DNA from 2 places in the Pseudomonas sp. HD57-3 genome. Region 1 is predicted to be linked to the other one. Evidence: riboswitches for the same ligand, from Rfam matches in the RefSeq annotation. Region 1 holds a riboswitch; the other holds the start of a gene.
The links. A riboswitch is a leader RNA that binds a small molecule or an ion and turns the genes downstream of it on or off. The one in region 1 is predicted to bind cobalamin.
Positions count from the first base shown of each region.

Region 2: linked by a shared signal. The riboswitch ahead of cobO (cob(I)yrinic acid a,c-diamide adenosyltransferase) and the one ahead of AC0R79_RS17390 (CbtB domain-containing protein) in region 1 are both predicted to bind cobalamin.

Region 1 covers NZ_CM148568.1:3,888,852-3,894,324, forward strand. Annotated here, with positions in the region: gene cobW (cobalamin biosynthesis protein CobW) at 1-698, opposite strand, end outside; cobalamin riboswitch at 798-1,007, opposite strand; cobalamin riboswitch at 1,718-1,939, shown strand; gene AC0R79_RS17390 (CbtB domain-containing protein) at 2,062-2,259, shown strand; gene AC0R79_RS17395 (CbtA family protein) at 2,271-2,972, shown strand; gene AC0R79_RS17400 (cobalamin biosynthesis protein) at 2,969-3,382, shown strand; gene cobM (precorrin-4 C(11)-methyltransferase) at 3,474-4,220, shown strand; gene nfuA (Fe-S biogenesis protein NfuA) at 4,327-4,911, opposite strand; gene AC0R79_RS17415 (acyltransferase family protein) at 5,003-5,473, opposite strand, start outside.
Region 2 covers NZ_CM148568.1:2,083,682-2,089,154, forward strand. Annotated here, with positions in the region: gene AC0R79_RS09440 (PQQ-dependent sugar dehydrogenase) at 1-1,000, opposite strand, end outside; gene AC0R79_RS09445 (hypothetical protein) at 1,066-1,650, opposite strand; cobalamin riboswitch at 1,817-2,042, shown strand; gene cobO (cob(I)yrinic acid a,c-diamide adenosyltransferase) at 2,124-2,735, shown strand; gene AC0R79_RS09455 (cobyrinate a,c-diamide synthase) at 2,732-4,027, shown strand; gene bluB (5,6-dimethylbenzimidazole synthase) at 4,024-4,674, shown strand; gene cbiB (adenosylcobinamide-phosphate synthase CbiB) at 4,671-5,473, shown strand, end outside.

The DNA of each region.
Region 1 (5,473 bases):
CCGGCACCGAGGCCGATCAGCACGTCCAGCGGCAGACGACCGTTGCTGGCTTCGATGATTTTCACCGCTGGCGGCAGTTCTTCGGCGACTTCCAGACGAACGCGCGCGAGGTCTTCAGGGCTGGTCTGGTCAGCCTTGTTGAGGATCACCAGGTCGGCGCTGGCCAGTTGGTCGGCGAACAGCTCGTGCAGCGGCGATTCGTGGTCCAGGTTCGGATCGAGTTTGCGCTGGGCATCGACCTGATCCGGGAACGCGGCGAAGGTGCCGGCAGCCACGGCCGGGCTGTCGACCACAGTAATGACCGCGTCAACGGTGCAGGCGCTGCGGATTTCCGGCCACTGGAAGGCTTGCACCAGCGGCTTCGGCAGGGCCAGGCCCGAGGTTTCGATCAGGATGTGGTCGAGGTCGCCGCGACGGGCCACCAGTTCACGCATCACCGGGAAGAACTCTTCCTGAACGGTGCAGCACAGGCAGCCGTTGGCCAGTTCGTAGACGCGGCCGGTGGCTTCTTCTTCGGTGCAGCCGATGGTGCATTGCTTGAGGATTTCACCGTCGATACCCAGCTCGCCGAACTCGTTGACGATCACCGCGATGCGGCGGCCCTGGGCGTTGTCGAGCATGTGCCGCAGCAAGGTGGTTTTGCCCGAGCCGAGGAAGCCGGTGACGATGGTGACGGGGAGTTTGGCCAGTGTTTTCATCGGATGCCCTTTGGCAAGGTGGCGGGCATACGGGACGAGACCGGCAACGCGGGTGCGTGCCTGGAGAGTTCGCCACCGGATCACCCCGCCCGGTTGAAAGTGAGAATCTGTGACGAGGCAGGTCTCCTGGCTGACGGTGTTCGGGCCTTCGCCCGGTATTCACTGCGCCTTCCCGCTGGCTCTGGATTGAGTTGGCAGTGGCGTGGCAGCGAACAGCACCGTTCACAGTTGCGGGGGCAGCCGCGGCTTGGACCGCGTTCCCTTCTTAGCTTCGGCGTGGGCCGAAGAACCTCGAAAGCGCAAGGCTACGCAGGGTGTGGGGATGGGTCAATGGGAGGTTGGTTTTGTGGGCATATCCGTTGCTGCGGTAACGGCTTCTTAGGGTTCCGCCCTTACGGCGGGTCACTTTTGGCAAACGCCCCAAAAGTAACCAAAAGGTCTGCGCCCTGACGTACGGCCCCTCGCTGAGGCTCGGGGTTCCTTCGCTCCGGGATTGATCCGGGGGCATCGCCTACGGTTTGCTCCGCTGCACCTCCTCTCGATGCATGCGGCTGCGCCGCACGGTCGCTGCGCTCCCACCCCCGGATCAATCCCTCCACTCAGCCTGCCGACGGACTTTGCGATCAAAAGCGGTACTTGAGCTAACGCTCATCGTGTTGAGTGTTTAAGGGCTCTTGATCTGGCTTTTGATGTGGCTTTTGATTTTTTGCCCCTTCGGCAGGCCGAGCGGAGGTGTCCATCAGGGGGTAGGCGCGTAGCGCCGTTCGACGAAGTCGAACACATCGAGAGGAGGTGCAGCGAAGCAAACCGTAGGCGATGCCCCCTGATGGACACCGTAGCGAGGGAACACTGAGCCTAAGCGAAGTGCCGTACGCCGGGGCGTAGACTTTTTGGTTACTTTTGGGGCGTCTGCCAAAAGTGACTCGCTGTAAGAGCGAAACCGCCAGCGGCAGCACCCGAAGCAACGGATATGCCCCCAAATCCCGTTCCCAATTGACTCAAATCCCCCCTCATGGTCTCCTACACAACTTGTTACGGGTGCCCTTCACAGGGTGAAACGGGAAACCGGTGAATCATGTGCTTTACTCTAAAGCCATGTCAGTCCGGTGCTGCCCCCGCAACGGTAAGCGAGCGAAGCGTCAGATCCACTGTGCCCACAGGCATGGGAAGGTGACGCTTGCAGGTCGGCCAGACGCCAACCCCTCGTGAGCCCGGAGACCGGCCCGCAACACACAGTGCGCATCCTTGCGTCACTGAACATAACAAACCCGCGGTGGGCGGGCGCTGTTCGAACCTCTGCGTGCCCGGCCGCAGGGGTTTTCATGCGCTCTATTCACCCGCTGACACTCCAGAGGGAAGCGCCATGTCGATCATCAGCAGCACCGGCAGCAATTCGGACAAGATCTCCAGCACCACCACCCTGAGCCAACGCCTGACCGCCGCCGTCTGCGCGTCGATCCTCGGTGCGTGCCTCGTGTATTTCGCCGGTTTCTCGCACATCGAAGCGGTGCACAACGCCGCGCACGATACCCGCCACAGCGCCGCGTTCCCGTGCCACTGAGACCTGACGACATGATCAAGCGTATTGCGCAGACCGCAGGTTTCACCGGCCTTCTGGCCGCCCTGCTCCTGACGTTGCTGCAAAGCTTCTGGGTTTCGCCGCTGATTTTGCAGGCCGAGACCTTCGAGAAAGCCGAACCGGTTGCCGAAGTTCACGAACACGCCGCCGGCACCGCCGCCCACACCCACGATGCCGAAGCCTGGGAGCCGGAAGACGGCTGGCAGCGCGTGGTCTCCACCACTGGCGGCAACCTGGTGGTTGCCGTGGGTTTCGCCCTGATGCTGGCGGGCCTGTACACCCTGCGTGCGCCGACCAAGACTTCGCAAGGCCTGCTCTGGGGCCTGGCCGGTTACGCGACCTTCGTGCTCGCCCCGACCATGGGCCTGCCACCTGAGCTGCCGGGCACTGCCGCTGCGGATCTGGCCTCGCGGCAGATGTGGTGGATCGGCACTGCGGCCTCCACCGCTGTCGGCCTGTCCTTGATCGCGTTCAGCCGTCACTGGCTGATGAAGATCCTCGGCGTGGCGATCCTTGCCGTGCCGCACGTGATCGGCGCGCCGCAACCGGAAGTGCATTCGATGCTCGCCCCGGAAGCACTCGAAGCCCAGTTCAAAATCGCTTCGCAGCTGACCAACGTCGCGTTCTGGCTGGCCCTGGGCCTGATCAGCGCCTGGTTGTTCCGCCGCAAAAGCGAAGGTCAGTACCACGCATGACCGATGACAGCGCAGCGCCGACCTTCGTGGTCGGCCTGGGCTGCCAGCGCGGCTGCCCGGCCAGCACGCTGCGTGCATTGCTTGATCAGGCGTTGCAGGCCCACCGAATTGATCTTGAGAAGGTCAAGGCGCTCGCCAGCATCGACCTCAAGCGCGATGAACCCGGTTTGCAGGAACTCGCCGCCCAGCTGGCGCTGCCGTTGCTGTATTTCAGCAGCGAGGAACTGGCCAGTTATCAGCAACGTTTGAGTCATCATTCACAGATCGCCTTCGAACGCACCGGCTGCTACGGCGTAGCGGAAAGTGCTGCTCTGGCGCTCGCCGAACAGTTGATCAGTGGCCCGGCAAAACTGCTGATTTCCCGGCAAAAGTACGCTCAGGCAACTCTGGCATTGGCCGGCGCGGCGTAAATTCCCGATAATCCCCGCTTTTGATCATGAGCGTTCTTCATCTCAAGGGCTGGTGAAGCACTGCCCTGCCCCTTTTTTACAGGATCCAACGATGACCGTTTACTTCATCGGCGCCGGCCCCGGCGACCCGGAATTGATCACTGTCAAAGGCCAGCGGCTGATCCGCAGTTGCCCGGTGATCATCTACGCAGGTTCGCTGGTGCCGACGGCGGTGCTGGAAGGTCATTGCGCTGAAACCGTGGTCAACAGCGCCGAACTGCACCTGGAACAGATCATCGACCTGATCAAGACCGCCCACGCCAAGGGCCAGGATGTGGCGCGGGTGCATTCGGGCGATCCGAGCTTGTACGGCGCCATTGGCGAGCAGATTCGTTATTTGCGCGAGCTGGATATTCCGTTCGAGATCATTCCCGGCGTAACCGCCACCGCCGCGTGCGCCGCGCTGTTGGGGGCTGAACTGACTCTGCCGGACATCTCGCAAAGCGTGATTTTGACCCGATATGCGGACAAGACCTCGATGCCTGCCGGCGAGGAATTAGGCAGTCTGGCGCAGCACGGGGCGACCATGGCGATTCATCTGGGGGTCAATCATCTGGAGAAAATCATTGCCGAACTGCTGCCGCATTACGGCGCGGATTGCCCGATCGCGGTGATTCACCGGGCGACGTGGCCGGATCAGGACTGGGTGGTCGGGACGCTGGAGGATATTGCCGGGAAGGTGGCGGCCAAGGGGTTTCGGCGTACGGCGTTGATTCTGGTCGGGCGGGTGTTGGGCAGCGATCATTTCAGTGAGTCGTCGCTGTATCGCGCGGGGCATGCGCACCTTTTTAGACCGTGAATGGGACGCGGAGCGTCCCGGGCTGCATTCCCACGCAGAGCGTGGGAACGATCAAAAAAAAACGGCGCTCACGGGGCGCCGTTTTTTTTATGCCGCAGCGAACACCTTAGTAGTAGGCGTTTTCTTTCTGCGTATGGTCGGTTACGTCGCGAACGCCCTTGAGCTCAGGAATACGCTCAAGCAGGGTGCGCTCGATGCCTTCCTTCAGAGTCACGTCCGCCTGGCCGCAGCCCTGGCAACCGCCGCCGAACTGCAACACGGCAATGCCGCCTTCAACCACATCGATCAGGCTGACCTGACCGCCGTGGCTGGCCAGCCCCGGGTTGATTTCGGTTTGCAGGTAGTAGTTGATGCGCTCGTTGATCGGGCTGTCGGCGTTGACCATCGGGACTTTGGCGTTTGGCGCCTTGATGGTCAGCTGGCCGCCCATGCGGTCGGTGGCGTAGTCGACGACGGCATCATCGAGAAACGCTTCGCTGAACGAGTCGATGTAAGCGGTGAAGCTTTTCAGCCCCAGCGCCGTGTCTTCAGGTTTCTCTTCGCCCGGCTTGCAGTAGGCAATGCAGGTTTCGGCGTACTGGGTGCCAGGCTGGGTGATGAAAACGCGGATGCCGATGCCCGGGGTGTTCTGCTTGGAGAGCAGATCGGCCAGGTAATCATGGGCGGCGTCGGTAATGGTAATAGCGGTCATGGAGACTCCTCGCAGGCTTGAGGCGGAGTTTACGCCAATCGGCGCGCGGCACAAAGTCCTAGTATTTACGTAGGAATAGTTCGCAAATCGGCTAAGCGCCAGGTTCACCGTCAATCCGCGCTTTAAGCCATTGATAACTGCGTTTTTCGACCCATTCGTAGCTCAGCCACGAACCGATAGCGATGGCCAGCGCACAGACGACAAACATCAAATACGGGTTGATCCCGTAGCGTCGGGCCAGATAACCGCCGGCCGACAGCACCAGCACGTGCATCAGATACACCGAGTAAGAACAGTCACCCAGCAGCTTGAGCAGCCTGTTGCGCTCGACATGCCGCTCCAGCGCCATGCTGGCCATGACCAGCACCGCACTGGGCACGCCCCAGTTCAGCAATCGGGGTTCCGGCGGCAGATGATAGATCGCCAGCAACGCCGCACCGATCCCCAGCATCGGCAGCCACAGCGCCGGGCCGATCCAGCCGCGGCGGTAGAACATGCCGATGCCGATCCCCAGCAGGAACTCATAAACGATGTCCGAACGATAGAACTCGCTGACCCAGCC
Region 2 (5,473 bases), 1.8 Mb from region 1:
CGGCGTAGTCGGGAGCGATGGCCTTGGCCACCATGTCCGGCCGCTGTGGTTCCACGCGCACGTCGATGTGCTGGCCGTAGTAGCTGAACGGCCAGCCATAGAAGCCACCGTCCTTGACCGACGTGATGTAGTCCGGCACCAGATCGCTGCCGATTTCGTCGCGCTCGTTCACGGCAGTCCACAGCGCACCGCTTTGCGGCTCCCAGGCCAGGCCGTTGGGGTTGCGGATGCCCGATGCGAAGATCCGGTGGTTGCCGGTGGCGCGATCCACTTCCCAGATCGCCGCACGGCCTTCTTCCTGATCGAGGCCATTTTCGCCGACGTTGCTGTTCGAGCCGACCGTCACGTACAGCTTGCTGCCGTCTTTGCTGGCGATAACGTTTTTGGTCCAGTGGTGGTTGAGCGTACCGCCAGGCAGGTCGACGACCTTGATTGGCTGGCTCTTGATTTCGGTCGCGCCGGGCTCGTAGTTGAAGCGCAGCAGGCGATCGGTATCGGCCACGTACAGATCGTTGCCGACCAAGGTCATGCCGAACGGCGAGTTGAGGTTCTGCAGGAACACCGTGCGGGTCTCGGCCACGCCGTCATGATCGGCATCGCGCAGCAGGGTGATGCGGTTCGGGCTGGGAACGCCGGCACCGGCACGGCCCATGACTTTTTTCATCACCCAGCCACGAATGCCTTTGCTGTCGTCGGGTTTGGGCGGGGCGTTGGTTTCCGCCACCAGCACGTCGCCATTGGGCAATACGTACAGCCAGCGCGGGTGATCGAGATTCTCGGCAAAGGCTGCTACCTGCGTGCCTGCCGCTGCCGTCGGTTTCGCGCCGGCCGGCCAGCCGATGGCCGGGGCGATGTTCACCGTCGGGATCAGGGTCTTGTTCGGTTCGGGCAATCGGGGTGACGGGCCGGTGCCGTCGGAGACTTGCAGGCTGGAGGATTCACCACAGGCGGCGAGCCCTCCGGCGATCACGATGACGAAAACGAGCTGGGGCTTGCGCATTGCTGATCTTCCCTATGAATGCATTCTTAATCATAGAGAAGCGCACAAGCCCGATGGTTCAACCCTCAGCCGCGGGCTTCCTTGAACAGCACGGCAATGCCGGGGTGATAGTTGCCGGCTTCGCTGCGCAATTTGCGATAGGCGTAGGGAAAATACCAGGCGACGGCGCAGGTGTGTTCCTTTTGCAGGTCGTCGACCATGTCCTGCAGCTCTTCCGGGCTGGCGCTGTGCTGGGCTTTTTGCGGGGCGACGAACAGGCAGCCGAGTTTCAGGTCGCTGGCGTAGCTGATGCGCTTGGCATCGCTGGTGATATCTACCAGGGCCTGCGTCAGATTCAGGCTGGTGACGCGTGGCCAGCGTTGGGTGGCCTGAATGAAGGCGCGATCCTCGGCGCCAGCGATAAACAGGTCGGCGCGGGCATTGCGCTCGCCTTCTTCGTTTTGTTTGCGGGTGGCGGTGTCGCGCAGGGTGACCAGTTCGGCCATCCAGGCAGCGGCCGACAGCAGGCCGAGGTTGGCTTTTTCGTCGTGCCAGTAGGGCGTGTCATTGTCGCCGCGCACGGCGTTGTAGCGGTCGATACAGTCAAACCAGCGTTCCAGCACCGGGCGCAGGAATTCCAGCCGCGGATTGCTGATGATCATGCCTTGCATGGTGCTCTCCCTTGTTATTGTGATGTGCTCTCTGCAGTCAAAAAGCATGGCTCTTTGATATCACTGCTGACAGTGTGGCACAAGATTGGCGTCAGTTAATTGATCGGCGGCAGTTATTCGCCGCACAAGCCCCTCTTCAATTGACGCTCCACCCCCAACCCTCTAACCTTCGCGGCTTGTTTCAGGTGCTCTGTGGCGCATGTCGACAGAGTGAAACAGGGAAGCCGGTGAGGCGGGTCTTCAAGCGATGAACCCTCACGATCCCGGCGCTGCCCCCGCAACGGTAAATGAGTAAAAGCTGCGTCTGATGCCACTGCGTAAAAGCGGGAAGGCGCGCAGCCAGGCGCAAGCCGCTCATGAGCCCGGAGACCGGCCTGATCCATCCAGCGGCATCATGGTGGGCGATGCCAGGCTTGTTGCCGTCTATTCTTGTGCCTGCCCGCCGTTATCCAGCCTCAACGGAGAGCTCCCCCATGACTGATTCCCCCGAACGCGACGAGCGCCACCTTGCGCGCATGCAGCGCAAAAAAGCCGTCATCGACGAACGCATCGCCAATTCGCCAGACGAATGCGGCCTGGTGCTGGTGCTGACCGGCAACGGCAAAGGCAAAAGCAGCTCGGCGTTCGGCATGCTCGCCCGCGCCATGGGCCACGGCATGCAGTGCGGCGTGGTGCAGTTCATCAAGGGCCGCAACAGCACCGGCGAAGAGCTGTTCTTCCGTCGCTTCCCCGAGCAAGTGCGCTTTCATGTGATGGGCGAAGGCTTCACCTGGGAAACCCAGGACCGCCAGCGCGACATCGCCGCCGCCGAGGCAGCGTGGGAAGTATCTCGCGAGCTGCTGCGTGATCCGTCGATCGGTCTGGTGGTGCTCGATGAACTGAACATCGCCCTCAAGCACGGTTACCTCGATCTGGATCAGGTACTCAGCGATCTCCAGGCCCGTCCGCCGATGCAGCATGTGATCGTTACCGGTCGCGCCGCCAAGCCGGAAATGATCGAGATGGGCGACACCGTCACCGAAATGGGCATGATCAAGCACGCCTTCCAGGCCGGCATCAAAGCGCAGAAAGGCGTCGAACTTTGAATCAACCACGTCACTGCCCGGCGGTACTGATCGCCGCGCCGGCTTCCGGTCAGGGCAAGACCACCGTCACCGCTGCGCTGGCCCGTCTGCATCGCAATCAGGGGCGCAAGGTTCGCGTATTCAAGTGCGGTCCGGACTTTCTCGACCCGATGATCCTCGAGCGCGCCAGCGGTGCGCCGGTCTATCAACTGGACATGTGGATGGTCGGCGAGCAGGAAAGTCGACGTCTTTTGTGGGAAGCCGCCGCTGAAGCCGATCTGATCCTGATCGAAGGCGTGATGGGTTTGTTTGACGGTACGCCGTCGAGTGCCGACCTGGCCCGGCATTTCGGCGTGCCGGTGCTCGGCGTGATCGACGGCACGGCCATGGCCCAGACCTTCGGCGCCTTGGCCCTGGGCCTGGCGCGCTATCAGTCGGACTTGCCGTTCGCCGGCGTGCTGGCCAACCGTGTCGGCACTGTGCGCCATGCGCAATTGCTCGAGGGCAGCCTCACCGAAGGCCTGCGCTGGTACGGCGCGTTGTCCCGGGAAACCGGAATCGAACTGCCGAGCCGTCATCTCGGCCTGGTGCAGGCCAGCGAACTCAATGATCTCGATGTGCGCCTCGACGCCGCCGCCGAAGCACTGGCCGGCACTTGCGAGGTAGCGCTGCCACCGGCTGTGGAATTCGCCGCGCCTGAAATCATTGAGACCGAAAAGCTGCTCGAAGGCGTGCGAATTGCCGTCGCCCGCGACGAAGCCTTCGCCTTTACCTACGGCGCCAGTCTCGATCTGTTGCGGGCGATGGGCGCCGAGCTGAGTTTCTTCTCGCCGATCCGCGATGCGCAATTGCCCGACGCCGACAGTCTGTACCTGCCCGGCGGCTATCCGGAATTGCACCACGTTGCCTTGTCGCAGAACGCCGACATGCTCAAAGCGATCCGCGCGCATCATGCGGCCGGCAAACCGCTGCTCGCCGAATGTGGCGGCATGCTTTATCTGCTCGACTCGTTGACCGATGTCGAAGGCACCCGCGCTGATTTGGTCGGCCTGTTGAGTGGCGACGCCGTGATGCAAAAACGCCTCGCCGCGCTGGCATTGCAAGAAGTCGACCTGCCGGAAGGCCTATTGCGCGGCCACACCTATCACCATTCCCTGACCACCACCGAACTGACGCCGATTGCCCGTGGCCACAGTCCCAACGGCGGGCGTGGCGCGGAAGCGGTGTACCGGGAAGGGCGAATGACCGCCTCGTACGTGCATTTTTACTTTCCGTCGAATCCGTCGGCGATTGCCGCACTGTTGGTGCCATGACCGACAACGCCTTCACTGACGCCGAGCGCGAAGCGGTCTACCGCGCCATCGCCGAACGCCGCGACATGCGCCATTTCAGCGGCGGCACGGTCGAGCCTGAACTGTTGCGCCGTTTGCTTGAAGCCGCGCACCAGGCACCGAGCGTCGGCCTGATGCAGCCGTGGCGCTTCATCCGTATCAGCGACCGCACCTTGCGTGGCCAGATCCAGAACCTTGTTGAAGAAGAACGCGTGCGCACTGCCGAAGCCCTCGGCGAGCGCAGTGACGAGTTCATGAAGCTTAAGGTTGAAGGCATCAACGACTGCGCCGAAGTGTTGGTCGCCGCGTTGATGGACGATCGCGAGCGGCATATTTTCGGTCGTCGCACGCTGCCGGAAATGGACATGGCGTCGTTGTCCTGCGCAATCCAGAATCTTTGGCTCGCCGCGCGTGCCGAAGGGTTGGGCATGGGCTGGGTGTCGCTGTTCGAGCCGCAGGCGCTGGCCGATCTGCTGAAACTGCCGGCCGGGGCCAAGCCGCTGGCGGTGCTTTGCCTGGGGCCGGTCAAGGAATTCTATCCGGCGCCGATGCTGGTACTCGAAGGGTGGGCGCAGGCGCGTCCGCTCAATGAGCTGCTGTATGAAAATTTTTGGGGAGTGAGTCAATGAGTGTGGCGTTGTTGAGTGTCGCCGCGGTTGCGCTGGATGCGCTGCTGGGTGAACCGAAACGCTGGCATCCGCTGGTGGCGTTCGGCAATTTCGCCGGGCGCATCGAGCAACGTTTCAATAGCGCTGGTCGTGGCTGGCGCAGCCATGGCGTTACCGCGTGGGTGATCGCGGTGTTGCCGCTGACCCTGCTGGCCACGGCGTTTTCCTGGGCGCCTTACGTGGGCTGGGTCGTCGAGATTCTTGCGCTGTATTGCGCCCTCGGCATGCGCAGTCTGGGTGAGCACGTCGAGCCGGTGGCCAAGGCCCTGCGCGCCGATGATCTGGAAGAGGCGCGCAAGCGTGTGGGTTATCTGGTCAGTCGCCAGACCGATGAGCTGGACAGCACCGCTGTCGCCCGCGCCGCCACCGAGTCGGTGCTGGAGAACGGCAGCGATGCGGTGTTCGCCGCGCTGTTCTGGTTTGCCGTGGCTGGTGCGCCGGGCGTGGTGCTCTATCGTCTGAGCAATACGCTCGATGCGATGTGGGGCTATCGCAACGAACGCTTCGAGCGATTCGGCTGGGCAGCGGCAAAAATCGACGACGTCCTCAACTACATTCCTGCGCGGCTGGTGGCGTTGACCTACGCGCTGCTGGGCAAGACCCGACTGGCGCTGAAATGCTGGCGCACTCAGGCGCCGAAATGGGACAGCCCGAACGCCGGCCCGGTAATGGCCGCCGGCGCAGGTGCCTTGGGCGTCGAGCTGGGAGGCCCGGCGATTTACCACGGCGAGCTGCACGAGCGTCCGCAACTGGGCGAGGG